3 regions of the Allobosea sp. P5_A5 genome follow, and region 2 is predicted to be linked to each of the others. Evidence: riboswitches for the same ligand, from Rfam matches in the RefSeq annotation. Region 2 holds a riboswitch; each other region holds the start of a gene.
What was found. Region 2 has a riboswitch for cobalamin ahead of AC1DR6_RS01460 (ribonucleoside-diphosphate reductase subunit alpha). Riboswitches for the same ligand answer to the same signal wherever they lie in the genome.
Positions count from the first base shown of each region.

Region 1 (3,200 bases), on a different contig from region 2:
CAAGCTCGACGTTTCCGCCATCGGGACGATCCCCCGCGACAAGATCGCGATGGTGCAGATGGCCGACGCGCCGCTGCTGCAGATGGACTATCTGTCGTGGAGCCGGCATTGGCGCTGCCTGCCGGGCCAGGGCGACCTCGATCTATCCGCCTTCATGCGCGCGCTCGCCGATACCGGCTATGATGGCGTGCTCTCCTTGGAGATCTTCAACGACCGCTTCCGTGCTGGTTCGGCGCGATCGGTCGCGCTGGATGGGCACCGCTCGCTGATCTGGCTGCTCGACGAGACCGGCCGTCAGGTCGGCAAACCCGTTCCCGGCGCCGTGCCGATGCCGCCGCCGGGGCCGGTCGAGGCTGTCGAATTCCTCGAATTCGCCGTGGCCGAGGTCGAGAGGGCCAGCTTCGAGGGCATGCTGCGGGCGCTCGGATTCACCCGCATCGGCAAGCACCGCTCGAAGGAGGTCGGGCTTTGGCGTCAGGGCGATATCCGCATCGTCCTGAACAGCGAGGATGACGGCTTCGCCCACAGCTATCAGATCACCCATGGCTCGTCGGTCTGCGCGCTGGCGCTGCGGGTGCCGGACGCGCAGGCCGCGACCGCGCGCGCCAAGGCGCTGCTCGACGTGCCCCATGCCGGCGCGGTCGGGCCGGGCGAGCTCGACATCCCCGCCGTGCGTGGGCTCGGCGGCAGCCTGATCTATTTTATCGACGGGGGCTCGGCGCTCGGCCGCTGGGCGCAGGTCGATTTCGAGCCGACCCACGAGACGGGCGCCGATGCCGGCCTGCTCGGCGTCGACCATGTCTCGCAGACCATGCAGTACGAGGAGATGCTGACCTGGCTGCTGTTCTATTCCTCGCTCTTCGACACGAAGAAGGCGCCCAGCCAGGCCGTGCTCGACCCCGGCGGCGTGGTCCAGAGCCAGGTCATCGAGAGCGGGCTCGACGGCCGCAACGGCCATGGCCTGCGGCTCATCCTCAACGGCTCGCAAAGCCACCGCACGCTCTCGGCTCGTTTCGTCACCGACTTCTTCGGCTCCGGTGTCCAGCACATCGCGCTGACGACGAACGACATCGTCGCGACCGTCCGGCAGCTTGCGGCGAACGGCGTCTCGATGTTGCCGATTCCGGAGAATTACTACGACGACCTCGAGTCCCGCTCCGACCTGCCGCCGGAAGAGATCGACGCCTTGAAGGCGCTGAACATTCTCTATGACAGCGATGCCGGCGGCAGCTTCCATCAGGCCTATACGCAGACACTCGATGGCGGCCTGTTCTTCGAGATCGTCCAACGCAGCGGTTATACGGGCTATGGCGCCCCCAATGCCGGCATTCGCCTGACCGCACAGGCACGGCTGGCGCGTCCGATCACGGTGCCGGCCCCGATGGGGCATTGACGACTTCTTGCCGCCCTCTATGGTGAGGCCTCGATCGAGGTTCTTCGGGTTCTGCCCGAAGCTAAGAGGGAATTCGGTGAGGCCGGGCACTGTGAGGTGTCTGCCGAAGCCGAAGCTGCCCCCGCAACTGTAAGCGGCGAGCCCTTCGTCCATCGTCCACTGGTGCCGTGAGGTGCCGGGAAGGCCGGGCGAAACAGGCATAGACCCGCGAGCCAGGAGACCTGCCCCGGTCGCTGAAGACGTCTTTCGGGCGGGGTGCTCCGATGGCTGTGTCGTGACCGGTGCCTTGGCGGCCTCGGCTCCCTCACGCCTACGCGCTCTCGCCCCCATCTCGGGGAGCGATGATATCCATGTCCAAGTTCAATGCGGTTTCCGGCGGGCGCAGCAGCGTCGGCCGCGGCTTGACGCAACCCTATCTCGCGGCCTATCGGATATGTAACAATATTACATATCGAGGCCTTGCCATGTTTGCCCATCCCAAGCCAAGCCATCTGCTGCCGGCGCTTGCCGCGCTTTTCGGTCTGGCATTCAGCGGTGTCGCATCGGCGGAGCCGACCCGTTACCCCCTGACGCTGGAGAACTGCCGCGAGAACGTCACCTTCGCGGCGCCGCCCAAGCGCGTGGTCTCGATCGGTCAGACGCAGACGGAAATCCTCTACGCGCTGGGCCTTGGCGACCGTGTCGTGGGAACGGCCGTCTGGTTCTCGCCTGTTGCCAAGCCCTATGAGGCGGTTAACGCCAAGGTGAAGCGCCTCGCCGACAACGACCCGAGCTTCGAGGCGGTGCTGGCGCAGGACCCCGACATGGTCACCGCGATGTTCGAATGGCACATCGGCCCCAATGGCATCGTCGGCAAGCGCGACCAGTTCGCCAAGGTCAAGGTGCCGACTTATGTCTCGCCCACCGACTGCGTCGGCAAGGACAATTCGGGCGCCGGCGATGGCGTCCGCACCAGAATGTTCACGATGGATCTCGTCTATCAGAACATCCGGGAGTTCGGGCAGATCTTCGATGTCTCCGACCGGGCTGACACGCTGGTTGCGGAGCTGAAGGCGCGCGAGGAAAAAGCGGTCGCGGCCGTTGCCGACCTCAAGGCCCAGGATGTCTCCATCGCGGTCTGGTTCTCCAGCAAGGATCTCAAGGGCGACGCCTTCATGGCCGGTAAGAACGGCGTGCCGGCCTATATCCTGTCCAAGCTCGGCGCCCGCAACGTCATCACGACCAACGAGGAATGGCCCCTGGTGGGCTGGGAGAGCATCGCCGCCGCCAACCCCTCCGTCATCGTCGCAGTCCGGATGGACCGCCGCCGCTTCCCCGCCGACGACATCGAGAGGAAGCTGGAGTTCCTGAAGACCGATCCGGTCGCCAGCAAGCTCGATGCCGTGAAGAACGGGCGTGTCGTGGTGATGGATGTCGGCGCGACGCGGGCCGGCATCGACACGGTCGACGGAATCGAGACGCTGGCCAAGGCCATCGCCGGCTTCCGCCCGGTCAACTGAGCAGCATGCCTTGAGCCACGCTGCCCATGGACCCAACTGGCCGGTGCGCATCGGCGCCGGTCTCCTCGCGCTGATCGCGCTTGCGCTCGCGGTCGCGCTGGCCGTGACGATCGGCGAGATGCGCATTCCGCTCGACACCGCGCTGAAGGCTCTCGGCAACGGGCTGTTCGATCTCGGCCTGCCGGTCAGCGCGATCCAGCAGGGCGTCATCTTCGATTATCGCCTGAGCCGTGCGCTGATGGCGGCGCTGTGCGGCGGCTCGCTCGCAATTTCGGGCGCGATCTTGCAGGCGCTGCTCCGCAACCCCT
Region 1 covers NZ_JBFUKY010000005.1:317,084-320,283, reverse strand. Annotated here, with positions in the region: gene AC1DR6_RS13060 (bifunctional sugar phosphate isomerase/epimerase/4-hydroxyphenylpyruvate dioxygenase family protein) at 1-1,393, shown strand, start outside; cobalamin riboswitch at 1,414-1,636, shown strand; gene AC1DR6_RS13055 (ABC transporter substrate-binding protein) at 1,858-2,892, shown strand; gene AC1DR6_RS13050 (FecCD family ABC transporter permease) at 2,903-3,200, shown strand, end outside.
Region 1: linked by a shared signal. The riboswitch ahead of AC1DR6_RS13055 (ABC transporter substrate-binding protein) and the one ahead of AC1DR6_RS01460 (ribonucleoside-diphosphate reductase subunit alpha) in region 2 are both predicted to bind cobalamin.

Region 2 (3,200 bases):
TGGCCTCGTAGGCCTCGTAAGCCGCCTTGAAGAGTTTGCCGTAGAGGTCATGCAAATCGGGCACTTCGTCGGGCGAAAACAGGGTCCACTGCCCGCCCGCCATGACACGCTGCATGAACAGGTCGGGAATCCAGTTCGCCGTGTTCATGTCATGGGTGCGGCGGCGCTCGTCGCCGGTGTTCTTGCGAAGGTCGAGGAACTCCTCGATGTCGACATGCCAGGTTTCGAGATAGGCGCAGACCGCGCCCTTGCGCTTGCCACCCTGGTTGACGGCGATGGCGGTGTCGTTGGCGACCTTCAGGAAGGGCACGATGCCCTGGCTTTCGCCATTGGTGCCCTTGATATGGGCGCCCAGGCCCCGAACCGGCGTCCAGTCGTTGCCGAGCCCGCCGGAGTATTTGGCGAGCAGGGCATTGTCCTTGACCGCCTTGAAGATGCCGTCGAGATCGTCTGCAACCGTGGTCAGGAAGCAGGATGAGAGCTGCGGCCGCAGCGTGCCGGCATTGAACAGGGTCGGCGTCGAGGCCATGAAGTCGAACGACGACAGCAGGTCGTAGAACTCGATGGCGCGCGCCTCGCGGTCGATCTCGCGGATGGCGAGGCCCATGGCGACGCGCATGAAGAAGGCCTGCGGCAGCTCGAAGCGGTTGCCCCGCACGTGCAGGAAATAGCGGTCATAGAGCGTCTGGAAGCCGAGATAGTCGAACTGGAGATCGCGCTCGGGCTTCAGCGCCGCGGCCATGCGGTCGAGATCGAAGCGGCCGAGTTCGGGGTCGAGCAATTCGTTGGCGATGCCGGTCTTCACATAGGCGTGGAGATATTCGCCATAGCGCCCGGCCATCTCGGCTTGAGTTGCCTGCTCGGTGCGGCCATGGACGAAGCTCAGCGCTTCGCGACGCAGCTTGTCGAGCAGGAGGCGGGCCGACACCTTGGAATAGTTCGGCTCGGTCTCGACTAGCGTGCGCGCCGCCAGGATCGGCGCCTGTGCCAGTTCGTCGAGCGAGATGCCGTCATAGAGATTGCGCCGCGCTTCCGTCAGTACGGCTTCCGCCGAGACGCCATCGAGATCGGCGCAGGCCTCGCGGATCACGGTTGCGAGACGGACTGCGTCGAGCGGCACGAGAGCGCCATCGGCGGCCTTCATCCGCAGGGCCGGCGCGGCGACCACGACGGGCTTGGTCTCGGCTTTGGCGCGGGCGCGCTCCTGCGCACGCTCCTCGCGATAGAGCACATAGGCGCGGGCGACCTTGTGGTGCTCGGAGCGCATCAGCGCGAGCTCGACCTGGTCCTGCACGTCCTCGATATGGAAAGTCCGGCCGGCATCAGCGCGGCGGGTCAGGCCGGCGACGATCTGCGTGGTCAAATCGGCGACGATGTCGTGGATGCGGCGCGAGGCGGCGGCGCTGGAGCCCTCGACCGCCAGGAACGCCTTGGTCAGCGCGACGCTGATCTTCGAGGCGTCAAAGGGCGTGACGCCGCCATTGCGGCGGATGATCTGAAAGCCCGGCTCGCTCGCTGCGCGCTGCTCGCTGCCCGGCGAGGCATCAACATAAGGCGTCGCAGGGCGCATGGTATCGGTCGCGAGGGACATCGGCTTTTAAACCCCATCTGTTGGGGGCAAGAGCCGAGGCGGACTCGCGGCACAGTCGATCGCGGCGAAAATCGCCAGCGGACGCTGCAAAGCGATCCACCGGGACACCCCGCCCGAGGAACTTCATGTCGTCGCGGCAGGTCTCCTGGCTCGCGGGTCGTCGCTCTTGTCCGTCTTCCCAGCGCCTTGCGCACCAGTGACATAGGCTGGACTTAAGAACTCGCCGCTGACAGTTGCGGGGGCAGCGCCGGTTTCGCACCGGCTTCCCTCTTAGCTCTCGATCTTGCGATTCGAGAGACCGTGACAACCAGATCTAGTGGCGCGTCCGGCGCGGATGTCAATTCATAGTGAAGCAAAGGCGCAGCGTCTGTGGATATCTCGGAAGGGAGCCGACATTCGCTGCGATGATCAAGGCCGTCTAGCAACTTGGCTACCGCCGCTCGACTCCTACCTGACGCAGCGCTATTCCGGCTCATCTCGGCTGGATCGACACCCATGAACATTCTTCTCGCATTCGCGCCGTTCTTGGCTTTCGCGCTGGTCGATCGGGCGCTCGGCTCCCTCGACGGTTTGCTCGCCGGCGCGGTGGTTTCGATCGCGATGATGGTCCGCGATACAATGCTTCATGGCAAGTCGCCCAAAGTCCTGGAGATTGGAACCGTACTGCTGTTCGCCGGCTTGGCGGCCTGGTTCTTGGCGTTCCAGCCGGCCTGGTCGATCATCGACGTTCGGCTGCGGGTCGACCTGGGCCTGCTGCTAATCGTGATCCTTTCAATGCTGATCGGGAAGCCGTTCACCCTCCAGTACGCCCGCGAGAACGTGGAGCCCGAGCTCTGGTCGAGCCCGACGTTCCTTAAGACCAGCTATGTCATCTCGGCTGCTTGGGTGGCCGCCTTCGCCGTGCTGGTCGCAGTCGACCTGCTGTGGATCTACCGGCCTGACGTGCCGCCCCGCCTCGGCGTATGGGCTACCATCGCGGCGCTGTTCGGGGCCGTGAAGTTCACCGGTTGGTATCCGCGCTCGCTACAGTCCCAGGCATCGCGCAGGCCCGCCGATCAGGCGTAGGCGACCCAGCCGCGGAAGGTGAAGCCGACGTAGAACAGTCTGACGTCTCGGAACCCGGCATCCAGTAACAGCCGCTCATCCTCAGCGGGCGAGAGAATCGCCAGCTTCTCGACGATGCCGGCCCGCGCGGCGTGCGCCTGCGACGGCTCGATCCCTGACGAGATAGCGAAGGCGGCGAACCGCGACATCCACATGTCCATCTCGTCGGCGGGGATGCTGTAGTGGGCGACGACCAGCGGGGCGCCCGGCTTCAGGCGACGCCGGATCTCCCGCAGCGTCCGCAGGCGCTCCTCGCCCTCGATGAAATGCAATGTCAAAATGCAGGCGCCTGCGTCAAACGGGCCTTCGGGCGCGATCTCGATGAATCCATGGTGCAGGGTGGCGCGGGTCTCGAGGTCGCCCAGGGTCATCCGCGCCAAATCTAGCATGGCCGCGGAGGGATCGACTCCGACGAAGGCCCATCCAGGCTGCGCCTCGGCGAACACTTTAAGCTCAAGCCCGCCGCCGGCGCCTAGAACGAGGACCTGCCCGTCGTCCGGGGTTC
Region 2 covers NZ_JBFUKY010000001.1:297,109-300,308, forward strand. Annotated here, with positions in the region: gene AC1DR6_RS01460 (ribonucleoside-diphosphate reductase subunit alpha) at 1-1,591, opposite strand, end outside; cobalamin riboswitch at 1,710-1,909, opposite strand; gene AC1DR6_RS01465 (hypothetical protein) at 2,087-2,656, shown strand; gene AC1DR6_RS01470 (class I SAM-dependent methyltransferase) at 2,647-3,200, opposite strand, start outside.

Region 3 (3,200 bases), on a different contig from region 2:
CTTCGCGCCGGCAGATATTGGCGAGCTGCTCGATGCCATAGCGCCAGTAGTCGAGGCCACCGAGGCACCGCACCACCACGAAGCGGCAGCGCGACACCGTCTTTTCGATCAGCAGATCGACCGAAAGCGGATGCCGCAGCTGCCGCAGCGAGGCAAGACGGACGCTGAGACTTTCGCCGTCATGCTCGCTCTTGTGGCGAGCATCCACGTCTTGAACGCGACCTTCGACCAGCAAAGCCGTGGATGGCCGGGACAAGCCCGACCATGACGGCGGAGGATCCGCAGAGCTGAGGGCAGTCGCCAGGGCCGAGAGATCACTGTCAGCGAAGGACAGCACCAGCACGTCTCCCGGCGGCAAGGCGAGATCGACGGCGTCCTCGCCGTCGTCGAGCCTGATCTCGCTGGTCGGGAGAAGGTGCATCGGTGCTGCGTCAGCCCCCCGCTAGCGCCGCTTGCACGGCCTTCACGTCGAAACCCTTCAGGCCGATCACGGTCAGGCGACCCTCCTGTGACTCGGACGCCCCCCAAGCCCGGTCGTAGTGATGGCCGACACGGCGGCCGACGCCCTGCACGACAAGCCGCATCGGCTTGCCCGGCACGGCGGCAAAGCCTTTCAGCCGCAGCACGCCGTCCGCCTCGGCCGCCTTGGTGAACCGCGCCGAAAGCTCTTCCGGCGAGAGCCCTGCCGGCAGCGGCAGCGCAACCGAGTCGAAATCATCATGGTCGTGCTCGCCTTCGCCCTCGCCATGATGAGAGGGGCGGGCGGCGAGATCGCTTTCGGCGGCGGCGCCCAAGCCGACGATCAGCGCCGGCTCGACCTTGCCATGAGCGGTCTCGACGATCTTGATCGCCTTGGGCAGATGCGCGGCGATCTCGGCCTTGACCCGCGCCCGCCCGGCCTCGTCGATCAGGTCGCTCTTGTTGAGTAGGATCAGGTCGGCGCAGAGGATCTGGTCCTCGAACACCTCTTCCAGCGGGTTGTCATGATCGACGTTAGGATCGGCCGCCTTCTGCGCCGCGAGCGCCTCCGGATCGTCGGCGAACTGGCCTTCTGCCACGGCCGGGCCATCGACCACGGCGATGACGCCGTCAACGGTGACACGGGCGCGGATCGCCGGCCAGTTGAAAGCCTGCACAAGCGGCTTGGGCAGCGCGAGGCCCGAGGTCTCGATCAGGATATGGTCGGGCGGATTCGCCCGGTTCAGCAGCCTTTCCAGCGCCGGCACGAAATCATCGGCGACGGTGCAGCAGATGCAGCCATTGGGCAGCTCGACGACATCGTCTTCCGAGCAGCCGGCGATGCCGCAGCCCTTCAGGAACTCGCCGTCGAAGCCGAGATCGCCGAACTCGTTGACCAGCACGGCGAGGCGCTTGCCTTGGGCGTTTTCAAGGAGATGGCGCACCAGCGTCGTCTTCCCGGCACCGAGGAAGCCGGTGACGATGGTACAGGGGGTCTTGGCGAGAGAGGCGGTCATGAGGGCTGTCTCGTAATCGAAAGGGGAGGGATGCGCGCCACGACGCTCTTGCGGATCGTCTCGGGGCGCTCGCGCCAGGGCACAATCCCGTCCGGCGTCGCGCCGTATTGGCTGGCGAAGGCGATCAGCGTCTCGACTGCGCTGTGAGGGTCGAGATCGCCATAGACATAGGTCCATTTGCCCGCGCCGGTGAGGGCGACGGTGCAAGGCCGCTTGCAGACGGAGAGGCATTCGACGGGCTCAACGGAGATTGCACCGCCGAGACCTTCGATCTGCGCCGCCAGAGCTTCGGCCAGCGCGATGCCGGGGCGATCGTACCCGTCAGGCAGGTCGGCGCGGGCGCGGCGGCAGGCCGTGCAGACATGGATGGTGCAGCTGGCGAGGCCGAGAGCGGAGCCCTCGCGCTCGTCCAGAGGCCGGTCTTGGACCGCCATGTCAACTGGATCGCGCGAGGGCGATATGGCGGGAGGGAAAGGCCGCGCGGATGCGGGCCTTCGCGCCCGGGCAGGGCTGGAAGCAAATCATCTGTCGTCTCCGTAGCCGCCCCGCCGGCAGCTTGTTGGATCGTTGCGGGTCGACGGCAGGTCTCCTGGCTCACGGCTTCAAGACGTCCGGCGCCGCCTTCCCGGATCGAAATCCAGTGGCGGATGGCGTCGGACACGCCGCTTACAGTTGCGGGGGCAGCCGCGGTTTCGTACCGCGTTCCCTTTTCACCTCCTCGCGGAGGCACCGTCGATGACGATCAATAGCTGCGGCGGTGCCGCCGCGCAATGCAATGGCGTCATTCTCGGGCTTGACCCGAGAATCTCCGGCAGGAAGAGGTAGCGGAGCTCTGTTCGGCAACAGATGCTCGGGTCTATCCCGAGCATGACGGCTGGGACAGGCGGAGCATTGTCATGGACATCCCCCACCTCACCCTCGTCCTCGGCGGCGCCCGCTCCGGCAAGAGCCGTCATGCCGAGGCGCTGGTCGAGGCACTGCCCGCGCCTTGGACCTACATCGCCACCGCCCAGGCCTATGACGACGAGATGCGGCAGCGCATCGCCGAGCATCGCGCACGTCGTCCTGCTGGCTGGCAGACGGTGGATGCGCCGATCGAGCTCGCCGAGGCGATCGAGGCTCGTTCCGATCGCCCGATCCTGGTCGATTGCCTGACGCTGTGGCTGACCAACCTCATCCTCGCCGAGCGCGACACGGCCGACGCCCGCGCGGCCCTGATCGCGGCTTGCGAGAGGGCGACCGCACCCATCGTGATGGTTTCCAACGAGGTCGGCTTGGGTATCGTGCCGGACAATGCGCTGGCGCGGCGCTTCCGCGACGAGGCCGGCCGGCTGCATCAGGCGCTTGCGGCGCGCGCCGGGCGCGTGGTCTTCATGGTCGCCGGATTGCCGATGCAGGTTAAATGAAATGAGCGAAATGAGACGAGTGAAACGATGACGGAGATCGACGACGCCGCGCGCCACAAGGCAAAGATGGAAAAGCGCAAGGCGGTTCAGGATGCCGAAGTCGCGGCGAAAACGGTCGAAAAAGGCCTGCTGATCGTTAATACCGGCCCGGGCAAGGGTAAATCCACCGCCGCTTTCGGACTGATGCTGCGCGCGCTCGGCCATGGCTGGCGGGTCGGCGTGGTGCAGTTCATCAAGGGCGCCTGGGACACCGGCGAGCGCAAGGCGCTGGACGCTTTTCCCGGCCAGGTCGAATGGCACAGCATGGGCGAGGGCTTCA
Region 3 covers NZ_JBFUKY010000006.1:100,797-103,996, forward strand. Annotated here, with positions in the region: gene cobN (cobaltochelatase subunit CobN) at 1-421, opposite strand, end outside; gene cobW (cobalamin biosynthesis protein CobW) at 432-1,475, opposite strand; gene AC1DR6_RS13730 (DUF1636 family protein) at 1,472-1,909, opposite strand; cobalamin riboswitch at 2,038-2,224, opposite strand; gene cobU (bifunctional adenosylcobinamide kinase/adenosylcobinamide-phosphate guanylyltransferase) at 2,372-2,881, shown strand; gene cobO (cob(I)yrinic acid a,c-diamide adenosyltransferase) at 2,909-3,200, shown strand, end outside.
Region 3: linked by a shared signal. The riboswitch ahead of AC1DR6_RS13730 (DUF1636 family protein) and the one ahead of AC1DR6_RS01460 (ribonucleoside-diphosphate reductase subunit alpha) in region 2 are both predicted to bind cobalamin.